Regions from separate parts of the Lysinibacillus sp. NPDC093688 genome, predicted to be linked through region 1. Evidence: riboswitches for the same ligand, from Rfam matches in the RefSeq annotation. Region 1 holds a riboswitch; the other holds the start of a gene.
What was found. Region 1 has a riboswitch for cyclic di-GMP ahead of ACQKN2_RS12440 (amidase). Riboswitches for the same ligand answer to the same signal wherever they lie in the genome.

Region 1 (15,891 bases):
ATAGTTTTGTCTGAATTTATCGTAACAGTTTAGTTACCCAAAATACTAGATTTCCAGGCGAAATTGCAACTAGTAAACCATTACGATAAGAAGTAAAAAATGATTTTGTCACTTTCTCTCCTGCAAGCGTAATACCATGATCAGCATTTTTAATAGAATCTAGTCCTAAAAGGAATAAAAAACCAGCCCCTATAATCCACATAGGGATTTGAATGATAGGCATTGCTAAAATGGACGCTAGTCCCATATACAATGCAAAAACCAATACAATATCAATTGTCATACCACCGAGTCCGACAGCCCAACCATGCATAAAACCATTTTTAAGTCCTTGCTTTGTCATTTCTACTGTAATGGCCCCAACAGGCATGGCAATCGCAAGTCCTACCAGTACATACGCTACATATAAACTCAAATAAACACTTCTTTCATGCAATCAGATAAGTTTCATACGTCCGTTTATAGTTGTATTATAGCATAAAAATACAGAAATATAACATTACACTAATATTTATTCATCTTCTTGCTATTATTTTATTAAATTATTTGTATGATGTTTTTGGGAAACCTATTCCGATTGCTATTCATTTTTTTCTTATCAGAGCTTTTTGATCTACTTAAAAGATTCCAAGTGAATATTTTTCTTTTTCACTAACAGCCTTTATATAAAAATGTTTCTTCAGTAATTTTTGGAAGTAAAAGTGCTGTTGATATCATCAAAAGAATATGGGAATGGGCGAAGTACGGTTCAAATATGGTAGAAGTTATAATGGATGAAGGACCAATAAATGATTACAAGTAGACTGGAATTATATAAAATTTGAAAATAAAATAGCTAGACAGATAGACCTTTGCCAGTTTGCATAATAAAGGGGGAGTCGACCACAGATGATAAGGGTCGCTCCTTTTTGTTTTAGAGGAAGCTCAATTAATTGTCAAACTCAATAAATTTTTTCCCAAGAATACGATCTATATGGAGATGGCGTGACATAAAGAGAATTGTCCCTTTTAACAAATGTGATATATGCTTCACCCTTCTCTGAGGACGATACCCATTTGTATTCCTCTCGAAGAGTACCTTTACCTGATAATACTCCAGGACCACCCAATATTTTGACTACTTCATCATAGGGCATACCTTCTTTAATAGTAGCAGTACTCTCGGCTGTAACATCTGGGTAGCTTAAAATGGGTAGCTCCTTTCCTTTATATATCATCATATTTAGATAATTTGTTTTAATGGGCCCTGATATTATAATTTCATTGACGCCATCATGGAAAGCTTCTGGAGCCCCAAATAAGTCAACGCTCGGCTTTTTAGCAAAAAGATAATCAAGATCGATTGAATTAAAATGATCAGCATCAAGAGCTAGAAATTTTTCATAATTGACTGTAGGCTTACCAAAATCTCTCACCTTACGCAATTCTTTATCATAAACATCCTTTTCAAAATCAGATGGGATTAAGTTCACACCTAAACTAGAAATATATATATCTTTGTTTTGATAATCCCAACGGACATCTATACCAAGCAATTCCCCTATAAATCTTAAAGGGACTACAGTTCTTCCATTAATAATCTGACTAGGTACATCTGATTGAATATGTTCTACATCTGCTGGACCGTGGTTATTCAAATAAGAACTTGAAGTTTTAGTAGCCGTTTTTTGACCAATTGGTAAGGTAACAGTGTAGTTAGTGTTTTCGATAGAGTAAACAATAGTGACTACTTTCTTTTTCGAATCCCATTTCACAACATTACCTAAATTTTCAGATACAAATCGAAGTGGCACAAGAGTTCGACCATTTTTTATTATAGGTTTTTGATCCAATACTACTTCTTTAGTGTTTACAAATACTTTAATAGTGTCGCTAGCACTAGCAGTATTATGAGATGTAAACAAAAGAGTTGTTGTAATGAAAGCTATTAAAACAAAATTTAATCTTTTTAACATCTTTCTCTCCTTATAAATCATAATTTATTATAAACACCTCTAAAAAGAGCTGTTCAAAAATAATATCGGATTTTACCCAAAGAAGTCAACCAAATTCAACTCTTTCTAATGTAACAAAGTCAGGGAGAAGTATTAACACTTGCTCAAAGCTCGAAAATCTTCCCTCATTTGAATATACACCTGTCCCTAAAAAATCATGACCTAACCAGAAGACAGTAGTCAGTTTATCAAATTGTAGGCAGACTGTAACTCTAATTTCGTCATATTCCCACGTTTTTTCTTCAAATTTGAAAGCTTGTTTATTGTTTGACCAAAATGTACTCATGATATGATTATGTTGCCAAATCATATTTGGGATAAAGTATGTCAATTCTTCACGATTATTTATTGTCACAATAAAGAAATCGCTTGTTTGGGATGGGTGTATTTTTTCAAATATAATTTGATTTTCTAAAAGTTCCTGCTGTAGCTCATCATAGATATCTACATCGTGATACATTTCTATCAAATAATAGATAGGATAATTTGAAAGACTTTCTGTAAATTGAACAAGTTGTTCATTGGGTAATTCAGGAATGTACATTGGCCCAATATTTAATGCAAATTTGATATTTTTAGAAACATGAAATGGATTGCCGCCGTAAGATGGCGGTTTATTATAATATTTTTCAGGTAAATAGCCTACTTCTAATTTCATTAAATCCTACCTTTTGTATAAATTGTTTTGTTTAATTGTAACTGCTCTTCATAAGAAATGTAATGTTAATAAAACCTCACTTTGGCATATCACTTAGAACCGTATCAGAAGTACTATAGGTTTTTTTCAGAAGAAAAAGTAAAATGCCATTCCTGTTGAGGGCTGGCACGGTTTTAGTTTAAACGAACATTTCTTGCTTGAAGGCGTGTATTAATATACTAAATTCTGTTCTAATGTAATACCGTCTAATATTAATTTCGACTTAGACTTTAAAATTTACTTTATTTATTTAAACAATAACTCCATAAAGTCGCCTTATTGTTTCAACAAAATCTTTATCCGTCATATCATCTATAATGAGATAATTTTCAGGACAGTTAATATGCTTTTTATCTAAAAAGCCCGCATAATCTTTTTTCATTATTTGAATAATATCTTCGAAGATTTCTCTTTTACTATGCATCGTATCATTCCATTCCTTTGATTTTGAATGTAAACGCAAAAACAAATAAAAAATCCCTCTGAAAATAGCTTCAGAAGGATTAGTAAATAAATTTATTGTGTACAAAAATAAGCATACAAAGAGGTATGCATTATAAAAGTATAATAAATGGACAGACTAATCCTATTTTTCATTTGAAAATGCATATACATTTTACGTGTAAAAATAGAATTATTTGTTCATCGTCCATTCATCATCCCTTCAAATTTAGTACATTAATTGCAACACTAAGATTTAGAAAATTCAAAATTGTTTACCATTGTCGTTACTTTGTATAAATATAGCACGGAGAACCGTATCGTAAGTAATAGACGTTGTTATAACAACATCTTATTAGAATGTCGTATATATTCGTAAACTAGCAAAAAGTAGGTACAAGAAAAAATCTTGTACCTACTTTTTTATGTCGTTGCAATTTCCACAACTTCTGCACCCACATGTACGGGTGGTTTTCGATCTTTCCATGGAGCAGATTCTTCTAATTGTTTCCCAAGCTGTAGAAGGGTTAACTCATCCGCGAAGTGTCCTGTAAATTGCAGCCCGATTGGCAAGCCAGACGCACTCATTGCAAGCGGCAATGATAACGATGGTTGACCTGTTGCATTAAACAAATTGGTAAACGGCGCATATGTGAAAATTTGCTCTGTCCATTCAATCGCCGAGATGTTTGGATTATCCGCATTAAGCTCGCCAATTTTCGCTGGTAATGTGCCCATTGTTGGGCTTAAAAGCACATCATAATCTGCAAAGAATGTCGCTACTTGACGTGATACAAGTGCATTCGTATTAATGGCTTCTAATAGTGCGCTAGCTTTTAAGTTTTTGCCATATTCATAGCATTGCCAAATGGCTGCTTCAATATTATCACGTGAAGGTGTTTTACCTGTTAATTCTGCTGCCCCCACAATCATTTTATAAATATTCGCAGTCCAAATATTTACCGTTGCACTTGAAAATGGTGCTTCGTCGTAAACTGGTCGAGCTTCGACTACTTCATGCCCTAACTCTTCTAATAATTTTACGGCCTTATGTACGGCCTCGATACATTCCGGATCAACGAATGCACCAGAATTTGTTTCTGTTGTCCAGGCGATCTTTAGTGGACGTACTTTTTGCTGAATTGCTTTACTGTAAGGCATTTCTGGGCTTTGAATAATCGAATAGCATCCTAAGTCTGGCCCAGCTACTTGGTCCAGTAAAGTAGCGGCATCACGAATGGTTTTTGTCAGCGCAAATTCAATGGCTAACCCATTTAATGCCTCACTATTATAAGGCCCCATTGGCACACGACCACGTGAAGGCTTTAAGCCAACGACTCCACTGCATGATGCAGGAATACGAATGGATCCTCCTCCATCATTAGCATGCGCGATTGGGACGATGCCACTTGCGACAGAAGCTGCTGCACCGCCACTTGAACCACCAGGGCTATGGTCTAGATTCCATGGGTTACGAGTTGGACCATAAATAACAGCTTCCGTTGCGGCATTATAGCCGAACTCTGGTGTTGTGGTTGTACCGCTTAACACAAAACCAGCATTTTTAAACCGTTTCATTAATTCACTATCGACAGACATTACAGCATTTTCTGCAACACGACTGCCCATACTATGTGGCACACCTTCCGCATGGAGTACAACTTCTTTAATTAAAAATGGGACACCTGCAAATGGTTGATTATCATTTAAAGTTGAAATCGCTTTTTCAGCCTGATCCTCTAACACGCTGACAACGGCATTAATCGAAGGATTAACCTTTTCAATACCTTGGAGCGCTAATTTTGTAAGTTCTTCTGGTGTCACTTGCTTTGTTTTTACTAACTCCGCTAATCCAAGACCGTCATATGATGCGTATTCCTGCAAATTCATCAGATCACCTCATAATAGTTTTGACTTACAAATTCATCTTAAATTGAAAAGAAAAAAATTGATATTACCCAAAAGGATAATTTGTTTTGAACGAGAATATATGAAGTTAATAGAGAAAAGGAGGAATTATTTTGTATGAGCATAAAGAGGTGGAGTATTTATTAGAAGCGACGTTTAAGATTTCAAATATGAATATGCAACAAACAAGTGAAGACTTTAAATTGAATATGTTGCAAGTATTAAGTGAATGTTTTCAATACGAGCATACGGTATTTTGGGAAGTGGCAGATGGGGAGTTAAATGAACAGCCTGTCTATTTCAACCTAGAGACTTATACGATACAAAATTATCTACATGAATATAAATATTACGATCCTTTACACCCAGTAAATATGCGAAACCAACCCGAAATTCAATTAATGCAACGAAATGAAGTTATATCGATGAAGAAAAAGCAGTATTATGTTGAGCGCTTTTTACAAAAAAATGATTTTATAGATGAAATGGTTATGTATCTGTACAATCAGCAAAAGCCAACAGCGGCTATTGGCTTTTTGCGAAAAGAAGGAGAAATACCATTTACAGAACAGGATAGTCAAAAGCTATTGTATATAAAGAGGTTGATTGAAAATGTTTATTTTTTACATCAATATGTTCAGCCAGGCGAATCATTGCGAATTACTCAACGCGAAAAAGAGCTGTTAATGTATTTATGTAAAGGATTTAAAAATGCAGAAATAGCCAGTAATTTATATGTTAGTGAAAATACAGTAAAGAAGCATCTGCAAAATTTGTATCGAAAATTTCAAGTAACTTCCCGAACGCAGCTTGCATTAAGATATTCAGAAAGCTTTCGTGCATAAAAATAAGATGTTGGTAATCGATAAAAACCGAGTGCTATTGAGATCTCTGCTGAACAAAGAACTAAACTTTCATCCGAAGACATTTAGACTTAATTCAATACAATAATAATAAACAAGGTAAAGGTTTCATTATCAATCCCTACCTTGTTTATTATCTAATTACGCTATTTCTATTGATATTCAATAATCATTTCCCCACCCGTTACAGTATATCCATCGAACAGGCTCGAATTTTACCGTTACTTCAGAAAATCTATTTTTTAAGCATCCAACTTTTAGGGCAGCTTCTCATCCCTCTTATAGCATTTGTTTTTTCCATTGCGATAGCATGTCATTGGATTTCGCAATGTCCACTTTTAATGAAACCTGTTTATTTGAGCAACGTTTCTTAGCTTTTTCCCAAGCTTCTTCTAGAGCAGGTAAATAGCTTAAATTTTTTGTAGCTGCGACAAGCTGTAAAAAACTATTCCCTTGAATATAGTACCAGCGAGGGTTCATACTATCTAGCTGAATTGCTTCTTCAATAAGACGTAGTGCCAAGTATGGACTGCCTTCATTGCGGCTCAAAAACTGTGCAAAGGCTCCCCAGTAAAGAGCTTTATTTGGTTGTAGTTTTATCGCTTCCGCATATTGCACAAGTGCTTTGTCATGCTCCTTAGCAAGTGCAAAATATTCGGCCATTGTATAGTAAGCATTCGCTTGTGCCTCGACCGACCCAGCCAATAACTCATCTATTACTTTACCGAATTGCTTTTCATCCTCACTTCCTATGTATGCAGCGAGTACATCACGCTCTGGATAAGAACCATCTGTTCGTTCAACACTTTGCTTCATTTTTTCAGCAGTAGGAATAGGCATATTTGCATAACCGTTTGCTTCCAACATTGCGGAGTGCTGTTGAATGCTTGGACATGATTCATGTTCTGTAAACGCAGTATTAGCTAAAAGTACTTTGGCTAATTGATAGCTTTCTTTCACATGACCATTTATAAATAATTCATTTATCTGTTGAACTTGCTCATCAAACTGTTTGATCACTATATAAATCCTCACCTTCACCAAAAGAAAAGTCTTATAAGTATTTTACCATCTTTAAATCTAAAACAAACTAAATAGCAATAATTTTTCTATAATTCTTTTAATTTACGGCTAATTCAGTATCTATTATTATATTGTGGCTCATCACATAACGAGGGTTGATTTCCGTTCCGACTGAGCGCTTTCCTGGGGGCGTCGGGCCAACACGAGGTTGGTCACGAAGGCGTTATCACAGGACGTGATGCTTTTAGCCTTCGTTCCCCTCCCCCGCTTCGCTCCAGGGTCTCGGGCCAACACGATGTTGGTCACGAAGGCGTTATCACAGGATGTGATGCTTTTAGCCTTCGTTCCTCTATTGCTGATCCCCGAGGAGTCGCCCAGCCTCCACTCCAATCAACTTATTTATTTAGCATACGTCTCAACAAATGTCATTCCGAAATTTTAGGGATAAGCTCCTATTTTTTAGTTCTATTGGATTTGTGTTTAAAATTACGATAATTGAAAAAACATTGGATAAAGTTCTGAATTATGAGATAATTGAAGTGCGTTTTCATTTTTGATATATAGGAGGGCTGCTATGAATAGACGATTGCATTTTGTATCGCTTATTATTGGAAATTTATTAACACTAGGAGCTATTTTCTTTTATGCTATGCAAAGTCAAGTGGATGTGGCCCTCAGCACATATGCCCTTGTGATGGGGTTCTTAAGCACATCACTACTAATCTTTTTTTATTTATGGGGGGATGAAAAACAGCAAATCTCGAATCGTTTTTCTAAATAACTCGGGTGACTTAAAATTACAGTTTTGAAGTGAACTATTTTTTTCACACACTCGTTGCACAAAAAAAGTTAATTTCCCCTTCTCTACATCAGTAGGTAAGGGATTTTTTTTCATGAAAAGCCTCTTTTTTCGTGGTATTCCCCTCTGAATACGACTAATTGTTGTTGAAAAATAAAAAATTTTGTAGAAAATTTAAAAAGAATGATTGAGTAGTAATTCAATTTTCTGTATAATCAGCTTGTTTGACAAAACTTATTTGAATTTGGGGGTAGACAATTGGGTAAAGCATTGATCATCGGAGCTGGCGGAGTTGCCAGTGTTGTGGTACACAAGTGTGTTCAAAATCCGGACGTATTTGAGGAGATTTGTATCGCAAGTAGAACTGTTTCAAAATGTGACGCTCTAAAAGAAAAACTAGACGGCGGAAAAACAAAGATTCACACTGCACAGGTAGACGCAGATAATACGGAAGAGGTTATTGAGCTTATTAAAGCCTTTGGACCAGAAGTTGTTATTAATGTAGCACTACCTTATCAAGACTTAACGATTATGGATGCTTGCTTAGCGACGGGTGTACACTATGTGGATACTGCAAACTACGAGCCACCTGAAACGGCAAAATTTGAATATAAATGGCAATGGGCTTATAAAGAGAAGTTCGAAAAAGCTGGCTTAACTGCTTTACTTGGTAGCGGTTTTGACCCAGGCGTAACGGGCGTTTTCACAGCTCATGCACAAAAACATGAATTTGATGAAATCCACTACATTGATATTGTGGATGCAAATGCTGGTGATCACGGTTACCATTTCGCAACAAACTTCAACCCAGAAATCAACATTCGTGAAATTACAGCGAATGGTCGTTACTGGAAAGAAGGCGAGTGGGTTGAAACTGCACCACTTGAGAAAAAAGAGGTTTATAACTTACCAGAAATCGGTCCAAAAGATATTTACCTTTTATACCATGAAGAACTAGAATCACTTGCTAAAAACATTAAAGGCTTAAAGCAAATCCGTTTCTGGATGACATTCTCTGAAAAATACTTAACACACTTAAAAGTATTAGAGAATGTTGGTATGACTTCTATCAAGCCTATCGAGTTTGAAGGACAAATGATTCAACCAATTCACTTCCTTACAGCTGTACTGCCTGATCCAGCATCACTTGGACCACGTACAAAAGGAAAAACTAACATCGGTTGTATTATTCGCGGTCTAAAAGATGGTAAGGAAAAAACTTATTATGTGTACAATGTATGTGACCACGAAGAATGTTATAACGAAGTTGGTTCACAGGCAATTTCCTACACAACTGGTGTACCAGCAATGATTGGTGCAATGCTTGTGATGAACGGTCAATGGCGTAAACCAGGCGTTTGGAATGTCGAAGATTTCAATCCAGATCCATTCATGGATGCACTAAATAAATGGGGTCTACCATGGCAAGAAAGCCATAACCCAGAATTACTTGACCTAGAATTAGACGCAAAGGAATTCAGTCGATGAAGCCAATTGATTTCTCAAAAGTTCCGTCCCCTTCTTACGTAGTGGATGAACGATTATTAACAAAAAATCTAGAACTTTTAAAATCGATTCAAGATCGAACAGGTTGCCGTATTTTACTTGCCTTAAAAGGGTTTTCTATGCATTCAACATTCCCATTAGTGGGTGAATATTTAGCAGGGATTACATCTAGCTCATTATTTGAAGCTCAACTCGGCTATGAAAAAATGAGAAAAGAAGTTCATGTCTATGCACCAGCTTACGTGGAGCATGAAATGGACGAGCTACTTGGCTATGTTGATCATATTGTGTTTAATTCATTTAACCAATGGAACCAGTATAAGGACAAAGTAACATCTGCTGGTAAAACAATTGAATGTGGTATTCGTATCAATCCTGAGTACTCTGAAATTGAAACAGCACTTTACGACCCTTGCTACACGAATTCTCGTCTTGGCACAACTTTAGCCAACTTCGATAAGTCACAGCTTGACGGTATTGATGGCTTACACTTCCATGCTATGTGTGAGCAAAACTCAGATACGTTAGAGCGTATTATACAAGTTGTCGAAGAAAAATTTGGTGATGTTTTACATCAAATGAAATGGTTAAACTTTGGTGGAGGTCACCATATTACTCGTGAGGATTATGATGTAGAAAAGCTTGTGAATATCATTAATTACATTCAAAACAAGTATAACCTTCTCGTATATTTAGAGCCAGGTGAAGCTGTTGCACTTAATACAGGTTATTTAGTAACGACTGTTCTTGATGTACAGAAAAACGGTATGGACCTAGCAATTTTAGATACATCGGCAACTTGCCATATGCCAGACGTTCTAGAAATGCCATACCGCCCAATGATTATCGGTTCAGGTCAACCAAATGAGCTAGCTCACACATATCGCCTAGGCGGGCTTACTTGTCTTGCCGGTGATGTAATTGGTGATTATTCATTCGAACAACCTTTACAACCAGGCGATCGTCTAGTATTTACAGATATGGCGCATTACTCAATGGTGAAAAATCATATGTTTAATGGTGTAAACCTTCCATCCATCGTTTCTTATAACGATGAAGAAGGCATTAAAGTCATTCGTGAATTTAAATTTGAAGACTATAGCGGTCGACTTTCATAATACAAAGAAAATCCTCTCCAACTTATTGCTGGAGAGGATTTTTTTACGGTTTCATATTCATCCAACTATCAACATGATGAATGGCAAAACCATTATAGCTTGTTTTATTGGCATACTGTTTTTGAACTTGTGCTAACTGTTTATTCATATAGGCCTCTCCATCATCATAGAAGGTAATCTTTTCACCTTCATCAGAGGCTCCTGTTTCCACACCAATTACAATTGATTTATTTACTTTTTTTGCATAGTCTATTTCATGTTCAACAATTTTAATAATGTCTTTTGCAGCATCTCGATAAGCCATTATTGAAACACTTTCCACTTGGTCAATAACCCAGTCAGCTAATAAACCTTGGCCAAATTGGTTATTATATGAAACTTCGTCAAACCAAAATGGCATATCCACTTCCAAAGGCAATTGTAATTGATCAGTATCCCCTTTCGCTCTAGTAAGGAGCGCTTGATAGGATTCAATTGTTTTTACTTGGTTCGAGCTCCAGCCACTATTTAAGTAAGGTTCTACATCGAGATGAACGCCAGAAAATCGCTCTGTTGTTGCTGCATTTCCATTATATGTATGTAACCATTCAAACAGCTGATCCTGCATGTTATAACCTTCTTCTGATACCCAACTTGCAGCACCATCCAACGCATATACTTTTATTCCTTTTGTCGTAGCTTTATTGATAAAACTTTTGTAATCGTTACTTGCTATATCACTATTAATTTGTAAATATAATTTCTTTACTTGTTTGTCTTCTAAAAATGAGAGTACCCCTGATTCATCTTCGACAATCTTTGTCGTATCCCATAACCAAGTAGCCTTATCTTGCATGGACTTTGCGTCTACCTTTCCCATTGTTAATCCTAGCGTACTTACAATTGTTACTATAAAAACAATAATTGCTTTTGATAGTGAACGACTTACCATATGATAAACATCTCCATTCTATTTGCCGAGGCTCATAGAACGAACCTGGCAACCTGACGATCATGCACTAAAAAATAGTGTTTAGACTCACGGCTTTGCGTCCTTCCCTTTCGGTGAAGTTTGCCTTTTACAGTAGTTTTCTTACCTTTCATAATACGACGTTAGAACGGAGATGTCTGTAGGTAAAACGCATAATTTTATTAATAACTTTTCAAATAAGATAAAGAGAACACAGGTTATTTTTACTATATCAGAATAAAACAGTAGAAGTAATTATCTATAAAGATTGCTTTAATTGAAAAACAATTTGTACGTAATGAATCCTATAAATAACACTAAAATTAATACAAGCGTTTCTTTCCAACCCATACCATTTAAATTCCCACTACTTCCTCTATTAACTCCATCGTTTAGTGCACCCGTAGGATTGTTTTTTAATTCACTTTGTCTTAAACGCTCTCTTTTTTCTTCTGGTGTTTCCTTTTTCTTTGATTCCATATGACAAACACCTCCCCAATAATAAATATTTACTTATTTATACTAAAGATAGATATATTCATAATTGCGTCCGAAATCGGCTTTGTGCTTAGGCCTGTAGATGTTTTTTGTGCGAAAGCGCAGGGCTAACGTAGCGGCAGTAACAAAGGGTTTTGTCTGTGCGAAAGCGAAGAGACTGCAACAACATGAGGGCCGACACGATGTCAGTCATTTCGGTAATGCCACAGGACGTGGTTTTTTACCGATGCATGTCAGTTAGCCGTTACAAAATTGCACGTGGCTTATATGAAAAAATGGGCTATGAAATTACGAATATAACAATGGCTAAAACAATTTGATAATGTAACACCAAAGTCCAAGTACTCAATTAATATTGAGCTTGGGCTTTTTTTACCAGAGGAGAATATAAACGTCTTTGCTTTTAATATTGGGGACGCTTCTTCAACTAATACGAACGGGGTGCTTTAGTTAAATTTTGATTCACGAAATATCAAACTAAGTTGTACAAAAAAAGGTACTGCGAATCGCAGTACCTTTTAATATGCTAATTAATTGTCTTTTTAACCTTCGATTTTGCTTTTTGTACTTCAAAACAGAACCCGTTACTATAAGATAGACTTTTTTCAAATGTCTACCTTATAGGGTACAGTTTACTTCGTGTTAGTCTTTTAAATATTTTGGGATTCTGGATTCTTGTTACCAACATTTCTCTAAGTCTTATTCGATCACATTATAATGCTTTTCTACAACTTCCCAAGTAAAATTGAACACAAGAGCGAGCGAAGCGGCTCATCGAACGGCCCAGGAAAGCGCCAGTCGGAACGGAGATCAACCACATGTTTTGATAATAGTCTTTTCGAGTATTCATTTTCCTTTTACTGGTTGGAAAAAGAAAGGCAGAATCACAAATTTGTAATTCTGCCTAAAACATCAACTATGATGTGTAAATTATCGTATTGAATTAATTCTTAATTATAAAAAACTCAAGCCTGTACGTTTTCTTCTTCATTTTCAAGCATTTTGTGCAAATAATTAATTATTTCACGTATACCTTCTAATGAATTCACAAGTATTTTCGGGTCAACGTAAGTAATCATACGATTTTCAAGATTTGCCACAGCTGTAAAGTAGCGTGTTTTTGAATAATTGACAAGGCCCATCTGCTTTAATACTGACTCATCAAAATCAAGAATTTCACGAGCTTCTGTTACAAGTAATCCATAATTTACAACATCCGTGTTCAACACAATAATCCGTGCTGTTGCAACATTAGAGGTACGATTATAAAGAATACGCTCAAAATCAAGGACAGGCACAAGCTCGCCACGAATTCTTGTGAAACCTAGAAGATAATTAGGCAAATGAGGAATCGGCGTTACTTGCTCTAACTTTTCAATCGAAATCGCTTGTTCCACAGGCACTGCATATTCCTCTGTACCACAAGCAAAAACTACTGCCTTTACACTTTCCATTCGGTCACGTCCTTCGATTCTGTTGTTATTTTTTCGCAGACTCTTTTACGATTTCAACAAGTAAATCTGCTAATTTTTCTAATTCTTCTACTGGGATTTTTTCATTTGTTGTATGAATGTCCTCGTACCCAACAGAAAGATTGACTGTAGGAATGCCAAAACCTGCAATAACATTAGCATCGGAACCTCCGCCTGAAATACCAAGCTTCGGTGTGCGATCGATGTTGTGTACAGCTGCCATTGCCACTTGAACAACTTTATCTGATTCTGTTACACGGAATCCAGGATACATAAGCTTTACTTCAACCTCAGCTTTTGCTCCTAATGAAGCAGCAACTTGCTCAAACGTCTCCTGCATATGCTGAGTCTGTGCATCTAGCTTCGCTTTGTCGATTGAACGAGCTTCTGCAAGAATCGTTACTTCATCACATACAATATTTGTTGCCTGTCCACCTTCAAAGCGTCCAATATTTGCTGTTGTTTCTTCATCTAATCGACCCAGCTTCATTTTTGCAATACATTTAGAAGCAACCGTAATCGCTGAAATTCCTTTTTCTGGAGCAACACCAGCGTGAGCAGTTTTCCCAATTATTTTAACGGAAATTTTCGCTTGGAATGGAGCTGCTGTGACAATTCCTCCTACTTTGCCATCACTGTCTACTGCAAAGCCATACTTTGCTTTAATTTTAGATGGATCTAACTCTTTAGCGCCAACGAGTCCACTTTCCTCGCCAGCTGTAATAATAAATTCAATATCACCATGTTCAATATTTTGCTCTTTTAAGCGTTTAACCATTTCAAATAATGCGGCAAGACCAGCTTTGTCATCAGCACCTAAAATAGTTGTACCATCTGACACGATATAGCCATCTTCACGAAGAGATGGTTTAATCCCTTTACCAGGGACAACTGTATCCATATGAGAAGTAAAATAAATTGGTTCGATATCTAATGAACCTTTTAGTGTAGCAAGAATATTACCTGCTCCATGCCCGTTTCGAGTATGTGCATCATCTTGTTCTACTGTAAAACCAAGCGCTGTTAGTTTGTCGATTAAAACCGGCGCAATCACTTGTTCATGTTTTGTTTCTGAATCGATTTGTACGAGCTCAAAAAACTCTTCTACTAAACGACTTGTCATGTTGTAGGACTCCCTTAGTTTACGTGTATTTCCACGATATAGTATAGGTTTATTTTAGCACAACGTGTAAAGAGTTGAAATAATTCGCTAACAGGAACTACGACTATTTATGAAGGAATAGCAATTCCCCCTCAAAAAAAACATTGCTGAAGTTTTGTATTATTACTATAAATTAGAGTGACAAGCCAGAAGGTACATTTTAAGTGGTTGATTGGAGTGGAGGCTGGGCGACTCCTCGGGGATCAGTGATAGGGGAACGAAGTCTAAAACCATCACATCCTGTGATAACGCCTCCGTGACCAACATCGTGTTGGCCCGAGACCCTGCAGCGAAGCGAAGCGGCTCATCGGACACCCCCAGGAAAGCGCCCAGCCGGAACGGAAATCAATCCCTCGTTTTGTCGATATTTTTTTATTATTAAACGAAAAAAAAACCTGTGAAAAGAGGGAAAATCTTTTCACAGATTACTTTATATTCACGTTTTGCAAGATCGTTTCTTTTTCTTGTTGCAGAGACTGCAAATAATCATCTGCCTTGTTATGTTTATCCTGTAGACGCAAAATTGTATTATGTACATCATCTTGTACACGAGAGACCTGATCTCTTGCAGTGGATATTTTAGAATGGACAGACCAAGCTGAAAAAATATCATCAAAGAAATAGTCCGCAAATTTTACGAATCCATCTGTTTCAATCTGTAATGATTTCGTTGACATCTCATGTACATCCAGCAATTCGTTATGGAAGCGTTGTAACGCAATTTGAGCATTGTGAAGATAATTTTCGGTTTTATCCAGTGCATCATGCTTTAAATGTGTAACAAAGAATCCTCCACCAAAAAACGTATCCCAAGTTGAATATCCATTTGCGGAATGCAAGGACTCTGCTGCTTGTCCAAGCTCAGTAATTGCTGTTTCACCAGCCGCTTCTGCTTCCTTTATTTCTATCATTAGTTGTTTTGTTAACATTTCTTCATGCGCTAATTGTTCAAGCCTTTTTGCCTGTTCAGGCTCATGGATTTGTAAGTAGCCTTTCTTTTTAGCATTTAATTGGCTTAAAGCTCCTTGTAACTCTTGCTCATTAATTTGAGAAATTTTAGTGTTGATTTGCCCCAAATCATGCGTCAAATCAACATCCATCTTCTTCGCTTCATTTATTTTTAATTCAAGAATGGCCGCTTTATCAATTTTTTCTGCACGTAGCTCATCTTGTTGCCCTGTCCACGTACGAATCATATTCATAAAAGAAAAGCCTTCTAATTTATCGAGTCTCAAACGAATTTGATTGAGTGCATTAGAATGTTTGTAAATTTCCTGTTGGGCATGCTCGATTTGCTGTTCAATTAAAACCTTTTGTTCACTTAATCTACTGGCATTTCTTAATTGTGCATGAATCATTTCTTGCTCTTTTTGTAATTGTTTCCATTCCATTCATCTCAACTCCTCTTACCTATATGTACGGATGAAATGAAAATATGTTTCAATTTTCTGTCTCATCCCC
Region 2 (15,891 bases), on a different contig from region 1:
AAACGGGATGGTATTATTTCCATTCAATTTTCTGATGAATATTGGTCAGGTGCTTTAAATCCTGTAAGAGATGATACTCGCCCAGAAACAATTAGTTACTTTGGCGGGATGGGGCTAGATGGCAATGGTGATGGAGCTGCCAGTCCAAAGGATGATATCGATACAATATTCTCCATGGCTACTTTTTTAAGCAAATTTGGAACATCTGATGAAGACTTTAAATTAGCTTTATGGGAATATTACGGAAGCGAACAGGCCGTAAATCAAATCTTCACCATTTCCAAAATGTATAGTCATTTCAAAACAACAGAGCTTGACGATCACACATTCCCAGTCCCTACTAATTATGATTACAGCTATCGAAGTACATGGGGTGCCAATAGGGGCTGGGGTGGACGCCGTATTCATGAAGGAACAGATATTTTCGCTAGCTATGGTACTCCAGTGCTTTCTACCTCTTATGGTGTAGTGGAAATAAAGGGCTGGAACCAATTTGGTGGTTGGCGCATAGGCATTCGAGATAATCACAACTCCTATCATTATTATGCCCATCTCGGCAGTTATAATAAAAAAATTAAAGTTGGAGACCTTGTCGAACCTGGCACTGTTCTCGGTACGGTTGGTAGCTCTGGCTACGGTAAAGAAGGGACGTCCGGAAAATTTCCGCCTCATCTTCACTACGGTATCTACAAATTCAATGGGCGTACAGAATGGGCATTTGATCCATATCCATCTTTAATGCAATGGGAACGACAAGCAAAAAAAGCAAAGCAAAACAGTAATTAAATGTTGCACACAAAAAAGAAGGATAGATAAAATTGACTTTATCCATCCTTCTTTTTTGCTACATATATCCTGTAATTTCATAAAGCTTCTATGGTTTTTTAGCCGGGCTCAGTCGCTAATCTACCACAAGCTTTCTACCTCTGATCCGTCCGTTTCTCCCCTTCAATTTGTAGCACTAGATGATTGTCGCTACAAAAGTTGCAATCTTCCTTACCAAATTTCCCTAGCTCCGTATCTTTGCCTTGAGCGTCTACAATACCGTAAGTGAATAAGCCAGCCTTAAACTCGTCCAAGAAATAAACATAGCTTTTAAAGGTTGGTTTCGCTCCCCATTCTCGTTCCGCCACATTATCCTGCTGCCATTTAATGACGGACAGACCTTCTTTATTCACTTCATAATAAGCATCGCTATAGCCGGAGAGATTCAATGTGAAACGCAATGCTTCTCCTTCCGGAAACGTGTAATAGTAGGAATTATACCCTTCTCCAGCATGAAGAGGTGGCGCTTCCTCTGTGAGTGTTGCTAGTCCGATCGCAATATGACGCGCCTTCGTGAGATCCCCGTGCATCAGTGTCTCGTATTCTTCCTGACCCGCAGGTGTACGGACAATGACCCGTTTATCTTTGTTATTGTAATAGACATAACCGCCAAGTGTCTCGCTAATGAAACGAATCGGCACATAAGTGCTACCGTTTTTGTTTACTACTGCAGCGTCTAATTTTATCGCTTTCCCATTAACTGTTGCTGTTTTTTTCCCCGCCACAAGCTGCACTTTCTTACTCTTATCTTTATTTTGAATCGTGACGATACCGGTCTTAGGATCATAAGCGAGCACAGGCCATGACGGGTCGCTCAGAGACCTTAATTTAACCATTGTTCGTCCTTCAACCGTAATAAAGTCATACTCAGCTTGACTGTTGACAAAAAGAGAAGTAGAAGAAGCCGCATGTGCTGAAGTGTTGCAAATAAAACTCACAAATATCACGAAGCCCATTATTTTGAACCATTTGTTCATATCATTTTCCTCCTATAATTGTATTGTTTTAAACAGTTGAACATTAAATATATTATACCATTCAAACTAAAATATGGATAATTAAGGGAGAGACTTTATAGAAGCTGCCAACTCGGATTGGTGGCAATTTACGGAGTTCCGAATGTTCACATCGATGTCTGTATATGAGAATAGCGTTAGGTATAAATACATAAAAGTATTAAAAAAAATTTAGAATTTCTATTTAGACATATACATTTAACTACCTATCATTCATAACTATGATTCGTTATTGTACTAATAAACCATTTTTAAATTTTCCCATTAAAAGGGCTTATGTATATATAGAATTAGTTATAAAATATATTTGTACTATAACAATTATTATTTCGATTTTTTCACAGTTCTACATTGAAAATGAACAATAAAAGGATGGGAAAAGATGAAGGGAATATTTCAGTTTAAAACACTTAAAGCCCGAATTTTAAGTGCATTTCTTCTTTTGATAGTATTAGTTGTTTGTTTTACAACCTATTCGTACATTTCTAATAATAAGATGGAAAAACAAGCAGAAGGTTTAGTGAAAGAAGATTTACAAGTCTTAACTGCAAGTAAAAATTTAGCAATGTCTATGAGTGTTCGTCTCTCTGCAGCTTTAAGTTACGTTGTATCAGGTGATGAAAAATACATAGAAACTTTTAATGAATATCGTCAAATTGCTGAGGAAAGTAATAGTATTGTTGAAAAACACGAAAATACGTCTGAGCGTGCTGCATTAGTAGAAATGGCACGTACATGGAGCAATCGCGTAAATACCGAAGTATTCGATGTTTATAAAAAAGGTGATAAAGAATTAGCATTAAAAAATTTAACAGCTATCAATAATCTCGTAACCGAAGTTCGTGTTGGTTATGAAGAATTGGCCAATAAACGCTCAGATGCCATTACTACGGTAGGAGATGACGTAGTCTCAACAAGTTTAAGCAATAAAACAGTTGGACTAATTGTTAGCATTGTATTGACGATCGCAGGTATCCTAATCGCTATTGTCACTGCTAGCAATATTTCTAAACCTATTACAATTGTCTCAAAGCGCATGAGCGAATTAGCGGATGGCAATCTGCAACACGAACTACTTCCAATAACGCATCGAGATGAGATTGGTCAATTAATGCTTTCCGCAAATAATATGAATGAAAAATTGAAGCAAACAATAAGCTCCATTCATGCTGTTTCCGAAACAGTAGCAGCTAGTAGCGAAGAGCTGGCCCAATCTTCTAATGAAGTACAATCAGGTACAGAGCAAATTACCGTAACTATGCAGGAGCTAGCCTCTGGCACTGAAACACAAGCATCTACAGCAGGTGATTTAGCCGAAACAATGACTTCTTTCCAACATAGTATTCATGAAACAACACAGGAAGGCATTGAATTAATAACGCATTCAAATCATGTACAAGAACTAACGACTACAGGTAAAGGCTTAATGGTACAATCAACACAACAAATGGCAACCATTAATGAAATTGTTTTAGATTCAGTGAAAAAAGTTGAAGGCTTAAATATGCAGTCTGCGGAAATTTCCAAGCTTGTTTCTGTCATTGATGATATTTCAAATCAAACAAATTTACTGGCCCTTAACGCTGCCATCGAAGCAGCTCGCGCAGGAGAGCACGGTAAAGGTTTTGCAGTTGTAGCGGATGAAGTTCGGAAGCTTGCAGAAGAAGTACAGTTCTCTGTCACTGATATTTCAACAATCGTCAATCGGATTCAAGGTGAAACTGGCAATGTAACAACCGCTCTACAATCCGGCTATGAGGAAGTAAAACGAGGAACCGTACAACTAAATCAAACAAATGAAACATTTGAACAAATTTCGGTAGCAGTTGAGGACATGATTCTTAACATAAATACCATTTCAAGCAATTTAAATAAAGTTGCTCAAAATTCCGAATCCATCAATGTCTCCATCGATGAAATGGCTTCTATTTCTCAAGAGTCTGCAGCTGGAGTAGAACAAACAACAGCAACTGTAGAGGAAACTGCTGCTACTATGGAGGAAATTTCAAGGGGTGCAAATCATCTCGCTGGTATGGCTGAAGAGTTAAATAGCCAATTACAGCAGTTTAAAATTTAAGGTTTGAGGTGATACCTGAGCACTTTTGCGGCTCACCGGATCACTTTTGGAGATTACCCGATTACTCCGGGGCGATTCTACCTAAAAAAGCTATCTCGACATTACGGTCGAGATAGCTTTTTTCCTCTTATTACTAATGCCTAATTGGTACCCTTTCCAGCTCATAACGTTTGATAATCACACTGATTTTCTGAAACCATTCCTCACATAGCTCTAGCGCTTCTTGATACTCATCCTCTTCTCTTGATAGAGGCTCACTGTTATCCATAAAAACATATTCTAGAATAGGGTCAGATAAATTATCAGCTACAATTTTCAACGTCAACTGAGACATAGTATTATACTCAGGGTCTTCTTCATCTAATTCCTCTTCTTCTATATCCATGTCTTCACCAAGTAATGAACCACTTATGAAGTTATTGCTTGTCCTAGCAATATACATGTCGTCCTCTACTATAGCTACTTCATATATTTTATTGAATGGAATTTCTTTTTTTATCAAAGCGTCTTCTAATTCTTCTCTACTTACGAAAATAAGTGTACTTGTAGGTTCATTTAGTAATAAAGCACTTAAACAATCATTTGAGATGATGCAATGTGTATGAGGGATAGCCATAAGCTCCTCCTCACTCGCCTCTTTCATTTCATTCAATGTATGGATATAGATAAATCGTTCTTTCACATACCGAAAAACTCCTGCTATTACTAGCCCTATGCCAATTAAAAAATATACCTTTCTAAATATAGCCGTTTCGACTGAATTTGCGAGTAATACATAGATTGTCCCAAGAAATAAAAGAAAAAAGGTTTTCATCCATCTCCCACCCTCAAAAAGATAATCGATAGGATTATTTCATCCATGTTCATAGAAATTTTATTCTAACGATTATCTTTTCATTCTTAATTTCTATAGGAATTATTTGTGCTATTAGCATCTACATCAAATTTTGAAACGGATTTTTCTAGGTCCTCCGCCATTTTGTTCAATTTTAAAATAGAATGGAGGATATCTTGATTGTAGTTTTCTTGTTCCATCGTACGCTCTACAACACTTTCCGTTGCCTTTGCAGCCTTATTCGCAAGCATCGTTGTTTCCACAACTCCTGCTGTAATCTCCTCAGAAAATGCAGACATTTCTTCTGAGGTTACAGAAACTTGTTTTGTATGTGATACTACGCCCTGAATAGATTGGAGAATACTTTCGAATGATTTTCCGGCTTCTTCTACAGCTTGTAAACCGTCTTCTACATTATCTGTTACAACATTCATAGTTTGCACCGTTAAGCTTGTATCCTCATTTATTTTAGAAATCAAGTTTGAGATGCTATTCGCCGATTTTTCTGATTGCTCCGCAAGCTTCCTTACTTCTTCAGCTACTACGGCAAAGCCCTTTCCAGATTCACCAGCTCTAGCCGCTTCGATCGCTGCATTTAATGCAAGTAGATTCGTTTGTGAGGCGATATCACGAATCATATTTATAATCAGTGATACTTCATTTGATTGGCTCTCTAGTTTTTTTATAGCATTTGCGGATAACTGAACGGATTCACTAATAATATTCATTTGATGAACTACTTTTTCAATGTTTCCATTTCCAAGCTCTACATTTTGTAAGCTAATAGATGATAATTGAGATACATTTGAAGAAGCCTCTGCAATTTGTTGAATGCCCTCCGACATTTGCTCTAATGTAGCTGAGCTTTCCTCTGAGTTTTTATACTGTGCATGTGCGCCAGCAGATACTTCCTGGATGGAGGCTGAAATATGACTAATTGCTTCATTTGCCTTTTCACTACTTTTTGCTACTCCGTTCGTCGTATCGATTAACTGCTTAGAGCTAGAATTGATTCCAATAATTATATTTTGCAAATCCAGCACCATTTGTTGGAATGCATTTGTCAAAACGCCAATTTCATCTTTTCGATTTGTTTCTATTTTTACCGTTAAATCACCATTACCAACTTGGTTTACTTGTGCTGTTAATTTTCTTATTGGCTTCGTTAAATAATCTGTAAAGAAATAAACAATGCAGATTCCTACTATTAATATAATTAGCGTAATCAATATAATTTTCATTTGATTCGCATTCATGTCCGAATAAACTTCTGTGGCATCTAAATCTGCCCCTACTAATCCTATCACTTCGCCAGCATCATTTTTTATGGGCGCGTAGATGGCAAGGACAGCTCCGTATTGTGAATCATTCGATAGCTGAAATTGTATTTGCCCTGTTTCAAATACTTGCTTCATTTTAGGATACGATTCTGGTGATTCCTCTTTATCGCCAAGTATTGAATCCTCATTCGGAACACTATCTACCATATAATAGTAGTCATATCCATCACCGTTTTTTATCCGAGTCATCGAATATAAACTAGATACTTTATGAAGCTCTTTAACAGAGTTTAATTCTTTTTGTAATTCATAATAATAGTCATCTTTTTTTGCACCAATTTCTAATCTTTGATAGCCTTCTACATCTATTTTTGAGATTGCCTGATCAATCATATTTATGTTTTGCTCACCAACTGTCTCTTTCACCAGCTCCAATGACGAACGATAAATAAAAAAGCTAATCAGAAAACACGAAATAACAAGTAAAATTGAAAATACCATTAACATTTTAATTTTTAAGCTACTTCTCATCGTTGAACTCCTTTAAACTTTTTTTCTATATGAATAATTACTAAAAAATTGAAATTTTAGTAACAATAAATTTTACAACATTCCCCCTAGTACAATGTTGGTATTTCTAAAATATTTAATTTTTTTGCTAAAACTAGCTAAATTTGGTCATTTTTGAGTGTTATTTTTTGCGCAAAAAAACACGAGAGCATTGAAATTCAACGCTCCCGTGTTAGCTTATCAACAAAAGAACCAATATAAAATAATGCAAATAAGCAAAATTGATTTTCACACCGAGTTGGCGCTTTCCGAGGCTTGGCTTCAATCTCCTCGTCACTACGTTCCTGCGGGACTTTCAGCGCAAGCACGCCACTCTCCGTGAAAAATCAACGGTTCCTCATCATAAGTATGAGAAGACAAACTGAATCAAAAAATATTAACATACTAAAAAGATTCAACCTAAATTAGCATTTGTCTACTGTCTGAAACGAGGATTTGGTTATCAATTTGACTGTTCCGTTAATTCCTCTTTACCGCCCACATCGTCTAAAGTCTTATCTTTTTCAATCTTATGCATCTCAAGAACATGCTGCGAAGGTGGAATAAGCAAACTTACAATAACAATTGTAATACCTGTGATCACAACTCCTGAGAAAACAGGTGCCTGCCACAGTTCATTTAATAAACCTAAAAATCCTTCTGATTGGATAGAAAGACTTGGTACATAGGTTAAAGATGTAATGATGTAATAGACTAGCCCAACAGATATACTTGTCCATACTGCAGGTGTACTTACTCGCTTCCAAAACGGCCCTAATACGATTGGCCAGAAAATTGTTACGAAAACAATATCCCATGCCAAATAGGCTAAATCAATCACTTTCTGGAAGCTAACCGCTAAAACTAAGCCTAGCAAAGCGCTTAAAATAATAATAAGTCTTGAAAATCTTAATAATTTTTTAGGGTCTGGGTTTCGATTAATAAAGTCTAAATAAATGTTTTTTGTGATAATTCCTGAAGTCGCAACATAACATGCGGCTACAGTAGACATCCCCATCGCGGCCATTGCTGTTAAAAAGATGGCTGCTAATAACGGCGGGAAATATCCTTGAGCAAAGGCAAGCATTAACGTCTCTGGATTTGTACTACCAGGATAAATCGTTTTGAACGCTTCTCCTAACATACCCGGAATCCAGCTGATCGCGATAATAATTGTCCCAGCTATAATCATGCTACGCTGTGCTACTTTTGGACTTTTCGCAGCTGCTACCCTTTGTCCTAAATCCACCGCTGGAATATCACCAAGTGCTAACACAAGATAAAGTGTCCAAAACTCTGCTCCAGCCTTATTAAAGAGTTCACTAATATTCCACCACTCAGGGTTAAATGTTACATCAGGGTAATAGAATAAGATAAAAATTGTAATCCCTACTATACCCGCTACTGCAAGTGCCCCCTGAACAATTTCCGTATAGGCTACAGCCCATAAGCCACCAATAACCGAATATAGGGCTGTTAATGATACAAAGAGTAATGCTGCTGGAACGAAATCAATTTGCAACAGTTGCTGAATGATATACGTTCCACCAACTGTTAACGCAGCTGCATTAAAGACACCGAAGGCAATCGCCATTACGACACCTGTATAGGCACCTAACTTTTTACTTCCATATCTTAATCCATAGTAATCTGCTAATGTCCAGCCCTTCAATCTACGTAAAGGCTTCGTCCAAATGAGTGCTCCAAGAATCATACAAGTCCCTAAACCGCCCATTGTCGCTGAACCTTCAAAGCCGCCACTTGTGTAACCTGAGCCTACTGCTGCAAAGAAGAATGGGGCTGCTAATAAGGCCGCCACTAGACTTCCTGTTACAACAGATAAAGGCATACTCCAACCAGCAACAATTAAATCCTCCGCAGTATTTACGCGTTTGTATCCTTTATATCCAATGTAATAAATAAAAATTAAGTATAAGCTAAAGATGATTATATTTAACATAGTAGTGCTCCTTAGTTTCCCACATTATCCGTTCATAACGACTCCACCATTAGGTGTTAATATTTGACCCGTATAGAAATTCGCATTTTCTGAAGCTAAAAATAACACGCTCTTTGCGATTTCTTCTGGTTGAGCTAATCGTTTTAACGGATATTTAGCAGACTCTTCCTCCACATAATTTTCGCCAAATTCCTTTAGGATGTCTGTAAATGTTCCACTAGGAGCTACTGCGTTGACTAATATCGAAGGCGCTAACTCTCGTGCCAAAGCCTTCGTAAATGCATTGATGCCACCCTTTGCAGCAGAATAATGCGTAAATTCCTCACAACCTAAACTACCAATATCAGAAGAAATATTAATAATTTTTCCTTTGTTTCGTACTTTCATTCTTTTTACTGCCTCTCGACAATTGTAGAAGCAACCGTATAGATGAACTTTAATCATTTTATCCCATTGCTCATCTGTTAAATCTGTAATGCTTGAAGCTTGTGCAAATCCAGCGTTATTGACAAGAATATCAATATCGCCTAACTGTTTGTCCATAGCTTGATGCATAGCTTGAACTTGCTGAGAATCCGATACATCTGCATTAAATTTCATAGCCTGTACACCAAACTTTTCCGCTTGTGCACGAACCTCTTCTGCCTCGTTGTCATCACCAATATAATTGATACATACATTGGCTCCTTGCTCGGCAAAGCCTAAAGCAATGGCTTTGCCGATTCCTTTACTGGAACCTGTAATGAGTACATTTTTTCCTTTAAAATTAATTTCCATCATTGATCATTCTCCAATTTGAATTTTGTTACAAGTACCTGCAATTCTTCGGCTGTTTTTCCTAATGAAGAAGATGCCTCTTTCACCTCTTGCATGGTCGTCAATTGCTCTTGAGTTGCGCTTGATACGTTCGACGAGAATTCAGATGACTGCTCCGCAGATTGCTTAATATTATTGACAGATGCTGCGACTTCCTCCGAAGAAGCGGAAATTTGTTGAGACGCAGCTGAAATTTCGCGAATCTGACTTGCCACTTCTTCTGATGAAGTGAGAATTTCTTTAAAGATTTCCCCTACCTCATTTGTAAACTCCATACCCGCCTTTACATCTTCTTTTCCTTTTTCCATAACAGTGATAGAAGCGTTTGAATCAGCTTGAATTGTACTAATCAAATTGTATATTTCCGTTGCAGATTGTGATGATTGCTCCGCTAATCGTCTAACCTCGTCAGCGACAACAGCGAAACCTTTCCCATGCTCTCCTGCCCTAGCAGCTTCGATTGCCGCATTCAATGCTAGTAAGTTTGTTTGATCTGCTATTGCTGTAATAAGACTTACGATATCGCTAATTTTTTTCGTATTGATATGTAAACCGTTTATTGTTGTCCCTATTTGTTCAACAGAACCATTGATCAATTCCATTTGTGCAATGACTTGTTGAACAACATGATTTCCACGTTCTGAAGCTTGAGAAGCAGAAATAGATGATTCAGCAGCTGTATTAGCAGAGTCAGCAATTTGCTGGATGCCTGTAGCTGTTTCCTCCATAGCCGCTGCAGTTTCCTCAGTCATAACCATTGAAGCCTCAGCATTTTGCGTGATTTGCCCCATATCTTGAGCAATATTTGTTGCGCTGTTATATGTCTCTGCTGCATTCACAGTTAGCTGATTAGCTGCAGAAGAAACGTTATTAGATGTATTTCTAATATTTAAAATGATATGTTGTAGATTCGAAACCATCGTATTAATCGATTCAGATAAATTTCCAATTTCGTCCTTCGTTATTTCTAAATCTACATTTACTAATTCCCCATTCGCTACTTGATTTGCAGCATTTACTACTTTCTTAAGTGGCTTTAATAGACGATCAATAATTATGTAAAGTAACGCTAATAAAATTAAAATTCCAATAACAGCTATAACAATTTGTTTAATGATACTTGTTTTAATGATTGTATTTATATAGTCCGCAGAATAATCAAGACCTAATAATGCAATGAGCTTGCCATTGTCATCTTTAATAGGGCTAAATACAGTTCGCCATGAACCATAAGGATCTTGGAAAATATCAGTTACTTCAGTGCTATTATTTTTAATAGCCAATTTAGCTGTTGTTACATGTTCATCTGCTAAATCAGTAAAGAGTTCACCCGCTTCATATACTTCATTCAAATTAGAGGTATAGCCTATTGGGGTAACGCCATCTGCATCCTTTACATCCCAAATATAGCTCCAGCTCATAATTCCTTGTTCTTCTTGAATCCTATCGAGTTGCTTTTGAATTTTCTTAAATTCAGCATTCGTTTCTCCCTTTTCAGACAACAAATCTTTAATATCATCACTATTAAGATTCATAGCTGTCAATAAACCAACACTTTTCAACTCTTGCTCTAAATCAACAGACATTCGATTGTTTAATTCTCTAATACTTTGCGTAGTAATAATAGCAATTAAAAGTAAAACAATTATAGAAACCGTTAGTAAAAGTTTGTTTTTCAATGAAGCATTTTTTAACAACCTCATGATTACTTCCCCCTTTATTATGTTTTTGGCAAAAAAATAACCTATTTCAAAAGAAATAGGCTTCAAAGAATATAACTAGCAATTATATGTACTTAACTAGTACTCCTTCGCAGCTCAGCCATCATAGTAATTAAAACCTTAGACCTGTAGCTTTGCGTCTCTACCTTTCGGTAAATTTGCCCATCTTTTTCCTTCCAAAATTAACACAATAGGTAAAAGTAGTCAATGTCACTAGATAAAAATACACATGTTTTTTACTATTTTACTATAAGTATGAAATGAACACTATTACATAATTTTCTCGGCTCATCCACAATTTGCGTAAATAAAAACAGCTACAACGCAATATTGTAGCTGCTACTATAATTTAAAATAATCAATTACCCCTAAATGATTATTCATATTAAAAATACTTATCCGTTTAGTGTCATGACTAAAACTGCCGGTATAAATGATACTGCAAACATACTCACATACCACATCGATGTACGGCGTAATGAAAAACGAACTTGTTTCTTTTCTGCATAAAAAATGTCTATCATAATTGCAGCAACTACAAGTGGAATAGTAACACATGCGATAGCAACTAATAAAATTTTTAAAGTAAACATAAAAGCACCCCTCTGTTCGTGAACATTTATTTTCCATCTTTGTGACAACTTTATGTCAATCTCAGTGTACACAATTCCGTCACAAACTGTCAACCACATTCGACTAAGAAAAATGCGCTTTTTGCAGAAAATTTTAATCATATTATAGATTTTTACGTAATAACCCTTATAAAAAAAGCAGTTGCAAAGTTGCAACTACTTTTTTTGTGATTAATTTATTTGCTATTCACTAAAATTTCCACTTGACTACTTAAAAGAGAACGCTAGGACACGTCTCAGCCTTCACGCTTCAGCATAGCTTTTAGTACCGAGCCATTTAATCTCTATATTTATCTGTTAGCCCTCTTAAAAAATTCCTCACAAAGCGATCGCCACATTCTTTATAGTTACGATGACTTGGATTTCTTAAAATGGCACCTAATTCGCCTTTCGAAACGCTAACGCCACCATCATATAAAATATCGAGCATCTCTTCACTCGTTAAGGCTAACGCTATCTTCACTTTCTTTAATAGCATATTATTAGGACTTTCTTTTCCAGACACAGGTGGTGGTCCTTCTGGCTGACCAGACTTAGGCTTTTGCGGACCTCGTTTAAATGTAATAAATCCATTTAAAAAAGCCTCTACCATTTTATTATTACATTTAATGTATTCTTCTGGTGCTTCTTCCTCATCATTAACTTTGATAAGCATGTTCAATACTTCTTCCTTCGTAAAGTCCATGCCTCCTAGCTTAAAAATTTCTACCATATCTTTATTTTTGATATCTAATGCATATCTTAAACGAATTAAAATATCATTGTTCGTCATTTAAAAAACCTCCATTTTAGCTGTAAAGCGCTTCTAACAATCGTATCTTCAAGATTGTAGCATTACTTTATTATAGCAGAGACATTCACAATTTTAGTTAGCTTTCCAAAAGTTACTTTACTATAGTATTTAGAATGTGCATTTTATTTTTTAACATGTATGATTAGCCAACTCTCGACCATTCTAATCACAAGGAGGTGAGATAAATGGCTAATCGTAGTTCAAATAAGCTTCTAGTTCCTGGTGTACATGAAGCTGTTACTCAATTGAAGTATGAAATCGCACAAGAATTTAATGTACAATTAGGGCCAGAAGCCTCTTCTCGTGCAAACGGATCAGTCGGAGGAGAAATTACAAAACGCCTCGTAGAAATGGCTGAAAAACGTTCAAAAGGTTTATTATAATAATAAATTTCAAAAAGAACGAATCCCTTTTATTAATTGGAATTCGTTCTTTCATGTTTTTGCAGTTACATCATTCTACCGTCATCGTCAATCAACATTATTTGATTCAAAGTTATCAAGCAATGCACGCACTTCATCTGTTGATTTCGTGTTCATCAATTGATTTCTTAATTCACCAGCTCCACGGAATCCTTTGACATAAATTTTGAAAAAGCGATGAAGCCCTGTGATTGAACGTGGTAGTGCTTCCGCATATTGATCTTGAAGATCAAGCTGCAGTCTTAAAAGATCAAGGTACTCTTTACTGCTATGCTCTTTTGGCTCTTTTTCAAAAGCAAAAGGATTTTTAAAAATACCTCGTCCGATCATAACACCATCAATACCATATTGTTCAGCAAGCTGCAGTCCAGTTTGACGGTCAGGAATATCTCCATTGATTGTTATTAGCGTATTTGGTGCGATACGGTCACGTAATTTTTTGATTTCCGGAATTAGCTCCCAATGCGCATCTGCTTGGCTCATTTCCTTTCTTGTACGTAAATGAATAGAAAGGTTCGCAATATCCTGTTTTAAAATATGCGTTAGCCACTCCTCCCACTCATTTACCTCTTTAAAGCCAAGTCGTGTTTTCACACTGACAGGCAATCCGCCCGCTTTTGCTGCTTGAATAAGCTCTGCCGCAACGTCCGGACGCAGAATAAGGCCACTGCCTTTCCCTCTCGATGCCACATTCGGTACAGGACAGCCCATATTAATATCGATGCCTTTAAAACCTAGCTCTGCCATACCAATACTCATTTGACGGAAATATTCGGGATTATCACCCCAAATATGTGCCACCATTGGCTGTTCATCTTCTGTAAAAATCAAACGACCACGCACACTTTTCATGCCCTCTGGATGACAATAGCTATCAGAGTTTGTAAACTCTGTGAAAAATACGTCCGGTCGACCGGCTTCACTTACGACATGACGAAAAACAACATCCGTCACATCTTCCATTGGTGCAAGTACAAAAAATGGTCGTGGTAAATCACGCCAAAAATTATCTATCATTTCAAACTCAAATCCTCTCACTGTGGGTACAACTTCAAACTCTCGGTCAAAAAATATGAAGCCCAATGTTCCACTTCTTTTACACTTATATCATGCTCAATAACTGAATATCAAACACAAGTACATTTGGACATTTATAATTTGTGATGATCTGCAATGTTTATTTTAACGAAAATCAGTCCTGAATGGTATGTTTATAAACAAAAAGCAGATGGCATAGATTTTTGAACTGAACCCCGAATAGTGGACACTTTATTCCAAAAACATAAAAAAGCAATTCAAGATAACGGTTAATTTATCATAAAGCAATCGAATTATAAACCCTTTGATTTCAAACCCCGTTCTTGAACTGCCTATTATAATGTTCTGATACCAATTATGAGGTGTATAATTTTCATCACATATATCAAAAGTAACCTCTTCTATTCAAGCATAAGATTCAACCAAAACCCTTCCATGCTTACACAAAAAGGATGGAATATTCACTCCATCCTTTCAGAATTCTATCATTTACTAATCAATCACCCGAGCAACATCCCTACCACAAGTCTTGCATTTCCCCTTCAATACAGGGGCAAATTCTCCCTCTTGTATCGTGTACTTCACAATTGCCGTTACACCACAATTGCCACAAAATACGTTTTTCACGAGCATTTCTCTGATATCTTTCGGGATAGAGAGCCATTTTTTTGCTGCGTCCATTATGATCGCTCCTTTAGAGTTAGTTCCGTAACAACCTCTACATGCGTCGAATGCGGGAACATATCCACAGGTTGAATCTCCTGCGTTCGATAGCCCCCATCCTCCAAAATTCGAAGGTCACGTGCTAATGTAGCTGGGTTACAGGACACATAAACAACACGCTTAGGACGTTGCTCTAAAATCGTCTGAAGAAGCTCCTCATCGCAACCTTTGCGTGGTGGGTCAACTACTAAAACATCTGCTTCCTTACCTTCCTTATACCAACGTGGAATAACTTCCTCTGCTGGCCCAGCCTCGAAATACGTATTCGTAAAGCCATTTAGTGCTGCGTTACGTTTTGCATCTTCAATCGCTTGCGGGACAATTTCAACGCCCATAACAGCCTTTGCTTGTTGTGCAAGGAATAATGATATTGTGCCTATCCCACAGTAAGCATCAATTACTCGTTCATCACCCTGTAAGTCAGCGTAGTCTAATGCTTGTTTGTATAGAACTTCCGTTTGCTCAGGGTTTACTTGATAAAATGAGCGGGCTGAAATTTCAAAGCGAACATCGCCAATTGTATCAATAATAACGTCCTTACCCCACAGATTTACGGTTTCATCACCGAAAATAACGTTCGTTTTGTCGCTGTTAATGTTTTGCATAATGGATGTGACATTCGGAACAAGCTTCTGAATTGTCGCAACAGCGGCTTCTTTTTGCGGGAACTTTTTCTTTTTAGTTACGAGAACAACCATCACTTCACCAGTTGCTCGTGCCTTACGAACAACTACATGGCGCAGCATTCCCTCATGTGATAGCTCGTTGTATGGTTGAACACCGATTGCCACTAGTTCCTTCTTCAAACCTGCAAGAATAGCGTCCGCTTCCCCAGTCTGAATTAAGCATCGCTCCATATCCACAATGCTATGAGACTTCGTTTTGTAGAAACCAGCAATTGCTTGTCCTGCTTCATTTGAGGAAAAAGGTATTTGCGCTTTATTACGGTAATGCCAAGGCTCTTCCATACCTTTCACAGGTAGAACAGGCGCATCAATTTTACCAATGCGTTGCATAACATTACGCACCATGTTTTCTTTCCATTTTAACTGTCCTTCATAAGACAGGTGCTGTAATTGGCAGCCGCCACATTGTTTAAAATATTCACAAGGCGCATCTACACGATCTGGTGATGGCTCGAGAATTTCTACGACCTTCGCAAAGCCGTAGTTTTTTAATGTTTTTACAACATGTACTTCCGCTG

Region 2: another riboswitch for cyclic di-GMP. It lies ahead of ACQKN2_RS18700 (methyl-accepting chemotaxis protein); the one in region 1 lies ahead of ACQKN2_RS12440 (amidase).

What each region holds. Positions count from the first base shown of each region.
Region 1 is NZ_JBNNUX010000013.1:102,195-118,085, reverse strand. It holds partial or broken gene ACQKN2_RS12490 (LysE family translocator) at 35-415, opposite strand; gene ACQKN2_RS12485 (copper amine oxidase N-terminal domain-containing protein) at 942-1,955, opposite strand; gene ACQKN2_RS12480 (hypothetical protein) at 2,041-2,652, opposite strand; gene ACQKN2_RS12475 (hypothetical protein) at 2,942-3,160, opposite strand; gene ACQKN2_RS12470 (amidase) at 3,556-5,022, opposite strand; gene ACQKN2_RS12465 (response regulator transcription factor) at 5,154-5,885, shown strand; gene ACQKN2_RS12460 (tetratricopeptide repeat protein) at 6,183-6,923, opposite strand; gene ACQKN2_RS12455 (hypothetical protein) at 7,501-7,707, shown strand; gene ACQKN2_RS12450 (saccharopine dehydrogenase family protein) at 7,984-9,213, shown strand; gene nspC (carboxynorspermidine decarboxylase) at 9,210-10,349, shown strand; gene ACQKN2_RS12440 (amidase) at 10,393-11,280, opposite strand; cyclic di-GMP riboswitch class I at 11,325-11,415, opposite strand; gene ACQKN2_RS12435 (DUF6366 family protein) at 11,572-11,778, opposite strand; gene ACQKN2_RS12430 (hypothetical protein) at 11,979-12,116, shown strand; gene ACQKN2_RS12425 (chemotaxis protein CheW) at 12,762-13,250, opposite strand; gene ACQKN2_RS12420 (M20/M25/M40 family metallo-hydrolase) at 13,276-14,391, opposite strand; gene ACQKN2_RS12415 (hypothetical protein) at 14,856-15,821, opposite strand.
Region 2 is NZ_JBNNUX010000028.1:12,572-28,462, forward strand. It holds gene ACQKN2_RS18665 (M23 family metallopeptidase) at 1-786, shown strand, start outside; gene ACQKN2_RS18670 (copper amine oxidase N-terminal domain-containing protein) at 921-1,802, opposite strand; gene ACQKN2_RS18675 (methyl-accepting chemotaxis protein) at 2,224-3,918, shown strand; gene ACQKN2_RS18680 (hypothetical protein) at 4,052-4,732, opposite strand; gene ACQKN2_RS18685 (methyl-accepting chemotaxis protein) at 4,819-6,564, opposite strand; gene ACQKN2_RS18690 (sodium:solute symporter family protein) at 7,046-8,542, opposite strand; gene ACQKN2_RS18695 (SDR family NAD(P)-dependent oxidoreductase) at 8,567-9,322, opposite strand; gene ACQKN2_RS18700 (methyl-accepting chemotaxis protein) at 9,319-11,061, opposite strand; cyclic di-GMP riboswitch class I at 11,167-11,252, opposite strand; gene ACQKN2_RS18705 (hypothetical protein) at 11,475-11,672, opposite strand; gene ACQKN2_RS18710 (DUF1456 family protein) at 11,989-12,483, opposite strand; gene ACQKN2_RS18715 (alpha/beta-type small acid-soluble spore protein) at 12,690-12,887, shown strand; gene ACQKN2_RS18720 (tRNA dihydrouridine synthase) at 12,975-13,964, opposite strand; gene ACQKN2_RS18725 (hypothetical protein) at 14,457-14,645, opposite strand; gene rlmD (23S rRNA (uracil(1939)-C(5))-methyltransferase RlmD) at 14,645-15,891, opposite strand, start outside.